DNA from 2 places in the Streptomyces sp. NBC_01525 genome. Region 2 is predicted to be linked to the other one. Evidence: riboswitches for the same ligand, from Rfam matches in the RefSeq annotation. Region 2 holds a riboswitch; the other holds the start of a gene.
The links. Region 2 has a riboswitch for glycine ahead of gcvT (glycine cleavage system aminomethyltransferase GcvT). Riboswitches for the same ligand answer to the same signal wherever they lie in the genome.

Region 1 (7,221 bases), 4.4 Mb from region 2:
CAGGTCCTCGGTGTCGACCTCGCCGTCCTCGCCGGTCTTGACGACGACGACCTTCATCCCGGCCATCACGGCGCTCGCGGCGTTGGTGCCGTGCGCCGACGACGGGATGAGGCAGACGGTGCGCTGCTCGTCGCCGTTGGCGCGGTGGTACGCACGCACCGCCAGCAGACCGGCCAGCTCGCCCTGGGATCCGGCGTTCGGCTGGAGGGAGACCTTGTCGTAGCCGGTGACGGCGGCCAGCCGCTCCTCCAGCTCCTGGATCAGCGTGAGGTAGCCCTGCGCCTGCTCGGCGGGGGCGAAGGGGTGCAGCTGCCCGAACTCCGGCCAGGTGACCGGCTCCATCTCCGTCGTCGCGTTCAGCTTCATCGTGCAGGAGCCGAGCGGGATCATGCCGCGGTCGAGCGCGTAGTCCTTGTCGGACAGGCGGCGCAGGTAGCGCAGCATCGCGGTCTCGGAACGGTGCTGGTGGAAGACGGGGTGGGTGAGGTAGCCGTCGGTGCGCAGCAGGCCCTCGGGCAGCGCATCGGCGGCCACCGCGTCCAGCTGCTCGACATCGCCGGAGACGCCGAAGGCGCGCCAGACGGCGGCGAGCTGCGCCCGGCCGGTGGTCTCGTCGCAGGCGATGCCGACGTGGTCCGCGTCGACCTGGCGGAGGTTGACACCGGCGTCCCGGGCCGCGGCGACGACGTCGACGGCCCGTCCCGGTACCCGGGCGGTCAGGGTGTCGAAGTACGCGCCGTGCAGCAGCTCCACGCCACCGGCCTTCAGGCCCTCGGCGAGGACCGTGGCGTAGCGGTGGGTACGGCAGGCGATGGCGGCCAGCCCGTCCGGGCCGTGGTAGACCGCATACATTCCGGCCATGACAGCGAGCAGCACCTGCGCGGTGCAGATGTTGCTGGTGGCCTTCTCACGGCGGATGTGCTGCTCACGGGTCTGCAGGGCGAGGCGGTACGCCTTGGCGCCGTCGGCGTCGACCGAGACACCGACCAGGCGGCCGGGCAGGCTCCGGGCGAACTTCTCGCGTACGGCCATGAATCCGGCGTGCGGGCCGCCGAAGCCCATCGGGACGCCGAAGCGCTGGGTGGTGCCCACCGCGATGTCGGCGCCCAACTCGCCCGGCGAGGTGAGGAGGGTCAGGGCCAGCAGGTCGGCGGCGACGGTGACGACGGCGCCCAGCTCCTGAGCCTGCGCGATGACCGCGCGGGGGTCGCGGACCGCGCCGGACGCCCCGGGGTACTGCAGCAGCACACCGAAAACGCCGCGCTCGGCGATCTCCGCCGGGATGCCGTCAACGAGGTCGGCGACGACGACCTCGACGCCGGTGGGTTCGGCGCGCGTCTTGATGACGGCGATGGTCTGCGGCAGGCAGTCGGCGTCGACGAGGAAGACGCCCTGCTTGACCTTGCCGACCCGCCGGGAGAGCGCCATGGCCTCGGCGGCCGCGGTGCCCTCGTCGAGGAGCGACGCGCCCGAGGTGGGCAGGCCGGTGAGGTCGGCGACCATCGTCTGGAAGTTCAGCAGCGCCTCCAGCCGACCCTGCGAAATCTCCGGCTGGTACGGGGTGTACGCCGTGTACCAGGCGGGGTTCTCCATGACGTTGCGCAGGATCACCGGCGGCGTGAACGTGCCGTGGTAGCCGAGGCCGATCATGGACGACAGGACCTGGTTGCGCTGGGCGAGGGCGCGCAGCTCGGCGAGGACGTCCGCCTCCGAACGGCCCTGCGGGAGCCCCAGCGCCTGGGCACTCTTGATCACATCGGGCACGGCGGCCGCGGTCAGCTCGTCCAGCGAACCGAATCCGACCTGCGCGAGCATCTTCGCCTGCGCCTCATGATCCGGACCGATGTGCCGGTGCGCGAAGGGCGTACCGCGCTCCAGCTCGGTCAGGGGGATGCGATTGGTGGTCATCTGCGGGGCCTCCTGGTCTCAACGACCTACGAGGGGCACACGGCGCTGGTGCCCGGACGGCCTCCCCCTCTGTCATCTCAACCTGAGAGCTTCACCGGCCCACCGCTGCGGCCCGGCTTTCACCGTCGGTGAGGAGGGGTTCCGGCGCTGCGTCGTCCGTGGCCCGCCCTGCTTTCCAGAGTGACCTCGTCCGAGCGGTACGTGTGCCTGAGAGTTTCCGGGGAGGATTTGCTCCTTCGGCGTCCGCGCCGCGAACGACGTGGACTCTCCCGCACGGGATCAGCGGCCATTTGCCAGCCTACCAGCGCGTCATCTGGGGGATCCTTCGAGTGGCCGACATACGAAATGTGCCGTTTGGTAGGTGTCACAAGGCAGTTGCGACCAGTTGGAGGGGCCGTGCAAACCGATATCGACCCGCGGAGCCTGATCGGCCGCAAGGCATACGACCGCCAGGGCGCCAAGATCGGCACCGTGGACGAGGTCTACCTCGACGACGCGACCGGCGAACCCGAATGGGCGGCAGTGCGCACCGGTCTTTTCAGCCGCGATGCCTTCGTCCCCCTGGAGCCGAGCCGCCTGGTCGACGACGCCCTGCACATCCCCTACGACCGCAAGCTGATCAAGGACGCCCCCGACTTCGGCGTCGGCCGCCACCTCTCCCCCGAGCAGGAACTCCAGCTCTACCACCACTACCGGCTGGACATCACCTCCCCGGGGGACGTCGACCGTCCCCCTGCCGACAAGAACTTCGGCAACGTCGCGGGGTCGGACGGCTGACGGCCGTCCCAGATACACAGCCCGACGTTCTGCGCCCGGCCGATGGGTTACGAGCCGCGGCAGGCACCTCCCGAGGAGGAGATCGTCGACGGGCCGGGGGAAGCCGCCCCACGTACGGGCTCGCCATCGGGTGACGCCCCTGCCCGGTCAGGCTCCGGGCAATCCGGCTCCTGGTGACCCGGCTCCGCCCGGCCCGACTCCAGGGGGCCCGATTCCGGGTCGTCCGACTCCGGACCGCCGGATATCGGGCGACCGGATATCCCGCTCGGCCCGCTCTCTCCGCCCATGACCGGCGCTGCCTCACCCCCTACGGGACCCGCCATCGGCGCGCCACCCACCAGCGGCAACGGCTCCCCGGGCCGTAGCGCCGGATCGTCCACGGCGAAGGTCCGGACCCGCCCCGGCGCCGACCACGGCTGCTCGAAGCGCACCGTCACTCGCCCCACCCCGCTGCCCTGCACCCATCCGGCGCCGTACTCGTCATGGACGACGTCCAGCCCGGGATGCCAGCGCCGCGGCCGCGCCTCCTCCGGCTCCGCCCCGCCCCGCTCCTCGTCCCCCGCGGCCGCCCCCAGGGCCAGCTGAGCCGCTTCGACGGCCTCCCGCTCCGTGGCCAGCTGGGCGAACAGATCCTCCTGCGTGAAGTCGGCCAGCCCGCTCACCCCCACCCCCAGCAGCCGCACCCCGCCCGTGGTGTCCACCAGGCCCAGCAGGCGGATCACCGCCTCCCGCACCACCGCCGGGTCATCGGTGGGCCCGCGCAGCGTCTCCGACCGCGTCAGGGTCGAGAAGTCGTAGTTCCGTACCTTGATCACGACCGTGCGGCCGGAGCGACCGGCGGCTCGCAGCCGCTGCACGCACCGCTCCGCCAGCCGCACCAGCTCGTTGCGCACCCGGGTGCGGTCGGTGAGGTCGACCTCGAAGGTGTCCTCCACCGACACCGACTTCGCGTCCCGCTCGGCGACGACCGGCCGGTCGTCCCGGCCCAGCGCCATCGCGTACAGCCCCGCCCCGTGCGCCCTCCCCAGCAGCCGCACCAGCTCCGCCTCCCCCGCCTCGGCGGTCTCCGCGACGGTCGTGATCCCCGCCCGGCGCAGTGCCTCGGCCGTCGCCGGTCCGACACCCGGCAGGGTGCGGACGGTCATCGGTCCCAGCAGCTCCCGCTCGGTGCCCGGCTCGATGATCCGCAGACCGTCCGGCTTGGCCGCCTCCGATGCGATCTTGGCGAGCATCTTGGCCCCGGCCAGCCCCACCGAGCCCGTCAGCCCCGTGACAGCCCTGATGTCGCGCCGCAGCTGCTCGCCGACCGCGCGGGCGGCGGCGGAGTCGGCCGCGACGCCGCCCGCCTCCAGGTCGACGAACGCCTCGTCCAGACTCAACGGCTCGACCAGCGGCGACAGCCCGTGCAGCAGCTCCATGACGCTGTCGCTGACCTGCCGGTAGACGGAGAAGCGCGGACTGAGATAGGCGGCGTTGGGGCACAGCCTGCGTGCCTGAGCTGTCGGCATCGCCGACCGGACCCCGAAGACCCGTGCCTCGTACGACGCGGTCGAGACGACGCCGCGCGGCCCAATCCCGCCCACGACCACCGGCTTACCGCGCAGGCTGGGCTTGGCCGCCTGCTCGGCGGCCGCGAAGAACGCATCCATGTCGAGATGCAGAATCGTCGGCACACGTCTCACACGACCGATGCTGCCGCATACCACTGACAATCGGCCCCGAGCAGGGCCGGAACGTCCGGCGAAGGCCGCCCGGAGGCGGCCGGGGCTCAGCCCGCGCGGTTGCGCCGCCGGGCCAGCTCGTCGTGCGGGTTCTGCCCGACCAGGGTCTCGCCCGTGTCCACCCGCTCACCGTGCAGCTGGGACAACGTGCTCTCCACGTCCCGCCACACCACGCCGATGGCGATGCCGAAGACGCCCTGACCGCCCTGGAGGAGATCGACCACCTGATCCGGGGAGGTGCATTCATAGACCGTCGCGCCGTCGCTCATCAGCGTCATCCGCGTCAGATCGGCCAGGCCCCGGGAGCGCAGGTGCTGCACGGCGGTGCGGATGTTCTGGAGCGACACGCCCGTGTCCAGCAGCCGCTTGACGATCTTCAGAACGACGACGTCCCGGAAGCTGTAGAGCCGCTGGGTCCCCGAGCCGTACGCCGGGCGGACGCTCGGCTCCACCAGGCCGGTACGCGCCCAGTAGTCGAGCTGCCGGTAAGTGATGCCCGCGGCCGCACACGCGGTCGGTCCTCGGTAACCGATGACCGCCGTTCCACGCTCCGCCGACACCGCGGCGGCCTGTACCGGGGCACGGTCCGCCACCATGCCCGAAGGGAGCGGCAACGCCCCCTCCGCCGTACCGTCACCGGTGATTGCCACGCCGCCCTCCGTCCTCCACGTCCCGGACGGGACCTGCCATATCGACGGTATGCAGTCACTCGGGGTGCGTCAACGATCGCCGCGCTCGCCGCGCCGAGTGATAATCACCCCACGAGTGGTTTCTCGTACCCCGAGACGGGGAAGGCGTAGCTGGTTGGCCGAAAACGTCAGCTGATGGCCGGTTCCTTGCGGCGCCCACTAGAGCGCCGCCACCGGCCGCTGTCACTGGCTGTTGGTGCCGAAGTCCTCGGGTGAGATCTGGTCGAGGAACTCGCGGAACTTCTCCACCTCGTCCTCCTGCTCGTCCGGAATGGCGATGCCCGCGTCGTCCAGCACACCATCGGTGCCGAAGATCGGCGTACCGGTGCGCAGCGCCAGCGCTATCGCGTCGGACGGTCGTGCACTGACCTCCACCCCGCTGGCGAAGACCAGCTCGGCGTAGAACACCCCCTCACGCAGATCCGTGATGCGGACCTGCGTCAGCTCCTGGCCCACCGCTTCCAGCACATCCTTGAAAAGGTCGTGCGTCAGCGGCCTGGCAGGGACCATGCCCTGCTGGGCGAAGGCGATGGCGGTGGCCTCCCCCGGCCCGATCCAAATGGGCAGGTAACGATCGCCTCCCACCTCCCGCAGGAGCACGATCGGTTGGCTGGAAGGCATTTCCACCCGGACACCCACGACGTCGAGCTCGTTCACACAGCAACCCTAGGACGTGCCCGGCAGGTTTGGGTAGTCGGGCAGGTATTTGCTCACCGGAGATGGGCCTGCAGCGCGCTCTCGACGAGCGCGGCGTGCAGCCGCACGGAGAGGGTGGCCAGCTCCCTGGCCGTCGCCTCCGCATGCGCCCTGGTCTGCGGATTACGGTGCCGCCGCAGCGGCGCCACGACCTGTTCCACCAGGCCGGCCTCGCGCTCGGCGGCCGCCTTCACGGCCCGCAGATGACGCGGTTCGAGCCCGAAACCGCCGAGATCCGCGACGAGCCGGGCGATACCGACGGCCTCGCCGCCGTAGCTGCCCTCCGCATCGGCGGTGAGCAGGCCGTACGCCTCCCACTCGGCCAGCTCGGCCTCGTCCACCTCGGCGGCGGCGAGCAGCTCGGCACGGCCGATCCGGGCCGTCGCGGGCCGCTCCTCGCCCAACTCGGGGACGCCCTCCACCAGGTCCCTGGAGGGCGCCGGGGCGGGCAGCGGCACCTCCTCGCCGCGCTCCTGGGCATCGAGGTGCTCACGGATGACCTTCAGCGGGAGGTAGTGGTCCCGCTGCATCCGCAGCACGCTCGCGAGGCGCTGGACATCGGCGGTGGTGAATTTGCGGTACCCGGACGGCGTACGCGTCGGCTCGACGAGTCCCTCGGCCTCCAAGAAACGGATCTTGGAGATCGTGACCTCGGGGAACTCCTCGCGCAGCAGGCCGAGCACCGCGCCGATACTCACCGGCTTGCCGTCCGAGGAGGTGGTGCCGGACCAACCGGCACCACCTGTCGGTGTATGGCGCATATGCCTTCCCTGGCCGGTCAGATCCCCGCGCCCCGCTGGCTCGGGTAGAAGACCAGGCGGTACTTGCCGATCTGCACCTCGTCACCGCCGGCCAGAGCGACGGAGTCGATCCGCTCGCGGTTGACGTAGGTGCCGTTGAGGCTGCCGACGTCGGCGACAGTGAAGACACCGTCCTGACCGCGGCGGAACTCCACATGGCTGCGGGAGACCGTCACATCGTCGAGGAAGATGTCGCTCTGCGGATGCCGGCCCGCCGTCGTCAGCTCGCCGTCCAGCAGGAAGCGGCTGCCGGAGTTGGGCCCCCGGCGGACGATCAGCAGCGCGGATCCCAGCGGCAGCGCGTCGACCGCCGCCTGCGCCTCGGGCGACAGCGACGGGCTCAGGTTCTGCCCCGTGCTCTCCCCGTCGTACGCCTCGATACCGGAGATCGAGATCGTCGACGTCGTCTCGGACGGGCGCTCGGGCTGTGCGCCCGCACGCAACGGCGCGCCGCACTGCGAACAGAACTTGCCCACCTCGGCGTTCCGGTGACCACACCTCGGGCAGGTCGAGCCCGCCGCCCCTTCCGCGCCCGGCGCCGCAGAGCCCTGGGCACCTATGCGACCGGCACCGCACGGGTCACCAGCACCCGCCCCGGGACCACCCGCGACCTCATCGCGGAAGAGCGGA
Region 2 (7,221 bases):
TCAGCACTCGATGATGTTCACCGCGAGACCGCCCCGCGCGGTCTCCTTGTACTTGACCGACATGTCGGCGCCGGTGTCCTTCATCGTCTTGATGACCTTGTCGAGGGAGACATGGTGGCGGCCGTCGCCGCGCAGCGACATCCGGGCCGCGGTGACGGCCTTGACGGACGCCATGCCGTTCCGCTCGATGCACGGGATCTGCACCAGGCCGCCGATCGGGTCGCAGGTCAGGCCGAGGTTGTGCTCCATGCCGATCTCGGCGGCGTTCTCCACCTTCTCCGGGGTGGCGCCCAGGACCTCGGCGAGGCCGCCCGCCGCCATCGAGCAGGCCGAGCCGACCTCGCCCTGGCAGCCGACCTCCGCGCCCGAGATGGAGGCGTTCTCCTTGAAGAGCATGCCGATCGCGCCGGCGGCGAGCAGGAAGCGGACCACGCCGTCCTCGTCGGCTCCGGGCACGAAGTTCACGTAGTAGTGCAGGACGGCGGGGATGATCCCGGCCGCGCCGTTGGTGGGGGCGGTCACCACCCGGCCGCCCGCCGCGTTCTCCTCGTTGACGGCCATGGCGTAGAGGGTGATCCACTCCATGGCGTGCGCCTGCGGGTCGCCCTCGGCGCGCAGCGCGCGGGCGGCGTTGGCGGCCCGGCGGCGGACCTTCAGCCCGCCCGGCAGGATGCCCTCACGGGTCATACCGCGCGTCACGCACGCCTGCATCACGCGCCAGATCTCCAGCAGCCCCGCGCGGATCTCCTCCTCGGTACGCCACGCCTTCTCGTTCTCCAGCATCAGCGCGGAGATGGACAGCCCGGTCTCCTGCGTCAGCCGCAGCAGTTCGTCGCCGGTGCGGAACGGGTGCGTCAGGACGGTGTCGTCGAGCTTGATCCGGTCCTCGGCCGCCGCGTCCTCGTCGACGACGAAGCCGCCGCCGACCGAGTAGTACGTCTTCTCCAGCAGCGGGGCGCCGTGCTCGTCGTACGCGAAGAGGGTCATGCCGTTGGCGTGGTACGGCAGGGAGCGGCGGCGGTGCAGGATCAGCTGGGTCGCCTCGTCGAAGGCGATCTCGTGGGCCTCCCCTATCTCGGCCGCCAGCAGGCGCAGCCGCCCGCTCTCGCGGATCTCGGCGACGCGGGTGTCGGCGTTCTCCACGTCGACGGTGCGGGGGGAGTGCCCCTCCAGGCCGAGCAGGACGGCCTTGGGGGTGCCGTGGCCGTGGCCGGTGGCGCCGAGCGAGCCGAACAGTTCCGCGCGCACCGAGACGGTCTGGGCGAGCAGTCCGTCCTTCTTGAGGCGGCCGGCGAACATCCGGGCCGCGCGCATGGGGCCCACCGTGTGGGAGCTGGAGGGGCCGATGCCGATGGAGAAGAGGTCGAAGACGGAGATGGCCACGGTGGCGGACTCCCTTGTCTGCTCGTGAGGGGCGGTGCGGGCGGGGAGGGGGATCGGGGAGGTTGGTGCGGGTTTCGGGGCGTATCGGTGCCGGCTGACGAGCGTAACCCGGACACGGTGCGGGTCGCCGGACGCGGTCCTAAGGGCGGCCGTCGGCCCGGGGAACGGCGGGTGCCGGGGCGGTCGGGACTCCCCGCGCGGAGGGTCGTACGGAACGATCGAGGGACGGGCCCGACCGGCGTACGCGGCCGCCGTCCGCACCCGTTTCACGGCCTGTGCGCCGGATCGTTCTGCATCTTCGGGCAGGCAGACGGCGAGCCCGGGACCGGGGCCCCGGGCTCGTGGCCCGTACCGCCTCCGGGCGCCGGCGGTGCGGCGCCCGGAGGAAACGGCGCGCGGCGGTGCGCCGCGCGCCCCCTCTCAGAGAGTGGGGTAGAGCGGGTGCTTCGCGGTGAGGGCGGCGACCCGCGCCTTCAGCGACTCGGCGTCGTAGACCGGCTTCAGCGCCTCGGCGATGACGTCGGCGACCTCGCGGAAGTCGTCGGCGTCGAAACCGCGGGTGGCCAGCGCCGGGGTGCCGATCCGCAGACCCGAGGTGACCATCGGGGGCCGCGGGTCGTTCGGGACAGCGTTGCGGTTGACCGTGATGCCGACCTCGTGGAGGCGGTCCTCGGCCTGCTGGCCGTCCAGCTCGCTGTTGCGCAGGTCGACCAGGACGAGGTGGACGTCCGTGCCGCCGGACAGGACCGAGACGCCCGCCTCGGTGACGTCCGGCTGCACCAGGCGCTCGGCCAGGATGCGGGCGCCGTCCAGGGTGCGCTGCTGGCGCTCCTTGAACTCGGCGGACGCCGCGATCTTGAAGGAGACCGCCTTCGCCGCGATGACGTGCTCCAGCGGACCGCCCTGCTGGCCCGGGAAGACCGCGGAGTTGATCTTCTTGGCCAGCTCCTGGGTGGAGAGGATCACGCCGCCGCGCGGACCGCCCAGGGTCTTGTGGGTGGTGGTGGTGACGACGTGGGCGTACGGCACCGGGTTGGGGTGCAGGCCCGTGGCGACCAGACCGGCGAAGTGCGCCATGTCCACCATCAGGTACGCGCCGACCTCGTCCGCGATCCGGCGGAAGGCGGCGAAGTCCAGCTGACGCGGGTAGGCGGACCAGCCCGCGACGATCAGCTTCGGGCGGTGCTCACGGGCGAGGCGCTCGACCTCGTCCATGTCGACCAGGCTGGTCTTCTCGTCGACGTGGTAGGGCACCACGTTGTAGAGCTTGCCGGAGAAGTTGATCTTCATGCCGTGGGTGAGGTGACCACCGTGGGCGAGGTTCAGGCCCAGGATGGTGTCGCCCGGCTTGATCAGCGCGAACATCGCGGCGGCGTTGGCCTGCGCACCGGAGTGCGGCTGGACGTTGGCCGCCTCCGCGCCGAAGAGCTCCTTGATGCGGTCGATGGCGATCCGCTCGACCACATCGACGTGCTCGCAGCCGCCGTAGTAACGACGGCCGGGGTAGCCCTCGGCGTACTTGTTGGTGAGAACCGAGCCCTGCGCCTCCATGACGGCGACCGGAGCGAAGTTCTCCGAGGCGATCATTTCGAGGGTGGACTGCTGACGGTGCAGCTCGGCGTCGACGGCGGCGGCGACGTCGGGGTCGAGCTCGTGGAGGGAGCTGTCGAGAAGCGACATGGGTCTTCTCCTGGAGGGTCAGGGGGGCGCGGAGCGCTTCCGGTACGGGCGGCGGCCGAGTGGCGGACTCAGCCGGCGGTGAAGGCGGTGTATGCGTCCGCGGAGAGCAGGTCGCCCGGCTCCGCGGTGACCTTCACCTTGAACAGCCAGCCGCCCTCGAACGGGGCGGTGTTCACCAGCGAGGGGTCGTCGGTGACACCCTCGTTGACCTCGGTGATCTCGCCGTCGACCGGCGCGTAGAGATCGCTGACCGACTTGGTCGACTCCAGCTCACCGCAGGTCTCGCCTGCCGTGATCGTGGTGCCGACCGCCGGGAGCTCCACGTAGACGACATCGCCGAGCGCGTTCGCCGCGTGCTCGGTGATGCCGACCGTCGAGACGCCGCCCTCGGCGTCCGACAGCCACTCGTGCTCCTTGCTGTAGCGCAGGTGCTGGGGGTTGCTCATGGGTCGATTCTCCTGTACGCGAGGGTGTGGTGGTGAAAGGGGTCTTGCACAGTGAGACACACCGGTGGCGGCCGGGCCGCACCGGCCCGGCGCGGCGGCCCCACCCGGGGTGAGGTGTCCCGCTACGGGCTACGTCGCCCGCATGCGGATACGGGGCTACTTCTCCCGCTTGTAGAAGGGCAGCGCGACGACCTCGTACGGCTCGTGGCTGCCACGGATGTCGACCTTGACGCCTTCGGTGCCGGGGGCGGCGTGCGCGGCGTCGACGTACGCCATCGCGACCGGCTTGCCGAGGGTGGGCGACGGCGCCCCGGAGGTCACCTCGCCGATGACGGTGCCCGCGGCATCGACCACCGCGTAGCCCGCCCGCGGCACCCGGCGGCCCTCGGCGATCAGGCCGACGAGCGTGCGCGGCGGCTGCTCCTCGGCGCGCGCGGCGGCCGCCTCCAGCGCGGCGCGGCCGACGAAGGCGCCGCCGTTGGACGTCTTCTCGAACTTCACGACCCGGCCCAGACCCGCGTCGAACGGCGTGGTCGCCGTCGTCAGCTCATGGCCGTAGAGCGGCATGCCCGCCTCCAGGCGCAGCGTGTCGCGGCAGGACAGACCGCACGGCACCAGACCCACGTCCTTGCCCGCCGCCAGCAGCGCCTCCCAGAGCGCGGCCGCGTCCTCCGGCCGTACGAACAGCTCGAAGCCGTCCTCGCCGGTGTATCCCGTACGGGCGATGAGCGCGGGCACCCCGGCGACCGTGCCGGGCAGCCCGGCGTAGTACTTCAGCCCGTCCAGGTCGGCGTCGGTGACGGCCTTGAGGATGCCGGGGGACTCCGGGCCCTGCACGGCCAGGAGCGCGTAGGCGTTGCGGTCGTCGCGGATCGCGGCGTCGAAGCCGCCGGCCCGGGCGGTCAGCGCGTCCAGGACGGTCTGCGCGTTGGAGGCGTTGGCGACGACCAGGTACTCCTGCTCGCCCAGGCGGTAGACGATCAGGTCGTCGAGGATGCCGCCGTCCTCCTGGCAGATCATGGTGTAGCGGGCGCGGCCCGGCTTCACGGAGCCGATGTTGCCGACCAGCGCATGGTCGAGGAGGTCGGCCGCGCGCGGGCCGGTGACGGTGATCTCGCCCATGTGGGAGAGGTCGAAGAGACCGGCGCGGGTGCGGACGGCGACGTGCTCGTCACGCTCGCTGGCGTAGCGCAGAGGCATGTCCCAGCCGGCGAAGTCGGTCATGGTCGCGCCCAGCGCGCGGTGGACGGCGTCGAGCGCGGTGCGGCGGGGGGCATCGGTCATAGTGGGCTCCCGGACAGGATGAGAGGACATGTCTCCCCATCTGTCATCGGAACCTGAGAGGTTCACCGGAATCCCGCGAACGGGCCGGTTTGCACCTTGGGTGGAGCCGCTCCCGGACCGGGCCGCGGCTCGCTTTTCAGATCTGCCTCGCCCGCGCGGTATAGGGGCCTGAGAGATTCAAGGGAGGACTTGCTCCTTCGGCGCCCCGGCGTGCGGCCGGGGACTCTCCCGCGCGGATTCAAGCGGCCGGTATGGAGTTGACCGTGCACGGCGGAACACAGGAGTGCACGTGGCGCCGACATCATTGCATGGGAACGCCGCACGTAGGAGCCCCGGCCCGGAACCCACGGGACGGACCGGACGGAGCGCCTCCGCCCGGCCCCGCCCCAGCTCGCGTGGCCCCGTGCGCCCCGGATGCCATGGCACCGGAACGCCCCATGCCGTGAAGGGCATTACCTTTCCTTGACACTGTGCGGGGGATGGGGGCGGGCCGCCGCCCGGCCCCGCCGAACGGGGAGGGGCGATCACGGTGCAGAGCGAAGCCGCGCGCACGGCCACACCGGGGGGCGGGGGCGCCGCGCCGTCCGGGCTGGTGCCGGGCCCGCGCACGCCTTGGGGCCCGCGCACGCCTTGGGGGGCGCGGGCGGGGCGGAGGTCGGACGATGCCCCGGGCTCGGACGATGCCCCGGGCTCGGCGGGCGGCCCGGGCTCCGGCGATGCCCCGGCTCCGGGCGGCACCTCGGGCCCGGCTCCGGGCGGCACTTCGGGATCGGGCGGCGTCCCGGCCCCGGGCTGCGCCCCCGCCGCGTCCCCCTCCACCCCCGCCGTCACCGACCTCCGCGCCCGCCCCACCGCCACGCTCCCGCCCGAACTCCGCTTCCCCGCGGGTGCCGTGGTCGTCGTCTCCGGGCTGCCCGGCAGTGGCAAGAGCACCCTGATGCACCGCGTCGTACCGGCGGCCGACGACGGGGGCGCGCCCGTCCACCGCGTCGACTCCCAGGACGTGCGCGCGCGCTGGGAGCGCGGCCGGTTGCGCCGGGTGCCGTACGTCCTCTACCGGCCACTCGTCCGGGTGGCGCACTACCTCGGGCTGCGCCGGGTGCTGCGCTCGGGCCGGGGCGCGGTGGTGCACGACTGCGGCACACAGGCCTGGGTGCGCCGCTGGATCGCCCGCGCCGCGTGGCGCGGCGGGCGCCGCCCCCACCTGCTGTTGCTCGACGTCCCGCCCGAGGTGGCGCGGTGCGGCCAGCGCTCGCGCGGGCGCGGGGTGTCCGGCTACGCCTTTGCCCGGCACCGCGCGGCCGCCCGGCGGCTGATCGGGGACGCGGCGGCGGGCCGCCCGCCCCGGGGTTTCGCCTCGGCCGTCCTGCTGGACCGGGCCGCGGCGGACCGGCTGCGCGTGCTCCGCTTCGACGGGGGAGGGCCCGCGGCCCGGGCGGCGGACGCGGCGCCGCCGCCACTCGTCTAGGCTCGTCGGCCAGAGCGCGCGGTACGGAAGCGGATGGATGGACATGAACTTTCCCGAGCAGGGGATCGAGCAGGGAATACCGCAACTGGCGTGGCCCGCCAACGCACTCGAAGAGGTCCTCGGGGCCTCGGTCGGCCACCCCGGCGCGGGCGGCCGGATCGTGGAGGTGCTGGGCCGCAGCCGGGTGTGGGTGCCGCTGCCCAACGGCGGCGGTCCGGACGCCGCGGGCCCCGGTGGCCGGGGCCTGGATCTGCCCACCGTCCAGATCGACGACGCGGCGTACGTCCCGGTGTTCAGCTCCGAGCAGGAGTTCCTGCGGACCGTCGGCACGCACATGGCCTTCACCGTCGCCCCGGCGCAGGAGTTCGCCCGCGGGCTGCCGCCGCTGCTCGGTATCGCCGTCAACCCCGGCGGCACGGTCGGCACCACGCTGCCCGCGCCCGCGGTGGCCGAGCTGTGCCGGGAGGCGGTGCCCGGGATGCCTGCGCCCCTCGGCGGCCGGGTGCGGCTCTTCGAGCCGGACTGGCAGGAGGAGCCGGTGGACTTCCTCGCGGCCGCCGGGCTGGAGTTCTCCGGCGTTGGAATTGTCCGAACTGCCCGTCGCGCCCTGGCAAGTGTGGAGGGCGACACGCCCGCGCTCTTCGTCGGCGTGGAGATCGACGCCACCCTCGCCGACCCCTTCGACGACGCCACCCGCGAGGTGGCCCTCACGGCCCTGGGGCGCGCGCTCGGCGCGGTTCCGGTGGCCTGGCCCGTCCAGTTGGTGCTGCTGGACGTCGCCCAGGGCGATCCGGTCGCCGACTGGATGGGTGCGCGCGTACGGCCCTTCTACTCCCGGGACCACTCGTAAGCTGGACGGACGACGGGCGGACGTACCCCACACGGCCGCCGGAGAAGGGACGGACCACGTGAGCGCGGGTGCGCATCAGGGAGCGGCGGCAGGCCGGGTCGAGCAGATGC

Region 1: linked by a shared signal. The riboswitch ahead of gcvP (aminomethyl-transferring glycine dehydrogenase) and the one ahead of gcvT (glycine cleavage system aminomethyltransferase GcvT) in region 2 are both predicted to bind glycine.

What each region holds. Positions count from the first base shown of each region.
Region 1 is NZ_CP109397.1:584,709-591,929, forward strand. It holds gene gcvP (aminomethyl-transferring glycine dehydrogenase) at 1-1,908, opposite strand, end outside; glycine riboswitch at 2,094-2,190, opposite strand; gene OG422_RS02615 (PRC-barrel domain-containing protein) at 2,305-2,685, shown strand; gene OG422_RS02620 (DNA polymerase IV) at 2,733-4,367, opposite strand; gene OG422_RS02625 (MerR family transcriptional regulator) at 4,454-5,056, opposite strand; gene OG422_RS02630 (bifunctional nuclease family protein) at 5,279-5,752, opposite strand; gene OG422_RS02635 (MerR family transcriptional regulator) at 5,806-6,552, opposite strand; gene OG422_RS02640 (FHA domain-containing protein) at 6,570-7,221, opposite strand, start outside.
Region 2 is NZ_CP109397.1:4,943,678-4,950,898, forward strand. It holds gene OG422_RS22240 (L-serine ammonia-lyase) at 1-1,383, opposite strand; gene glyA (serine hydroxymethyltransferase) at 1,804-3,063, opposite strand; gene gcvH (glycine cleavage system protein GcvH) at 3,132-3,509, opposite strand; gene gcvT (glycine cleavage system aminomethyltransferase GcvT) at 3,666-4,793, opposite strand; glycine riboswitch at 4,940-5,034, opposite strand; partial or broken gene OG422_RS22260 (AAA family ATPase) at 5,527-6,261, shown strand; gene OG422_RS22265 (enhanced serine sensitivity protein SseB) at 6,305-7,111, shown strand; gene OG422_RS22270 (enhanced serine sensitivity protein SseB C-terminal domain-containing protein) at 7,170-7,221, shown strand, end outside.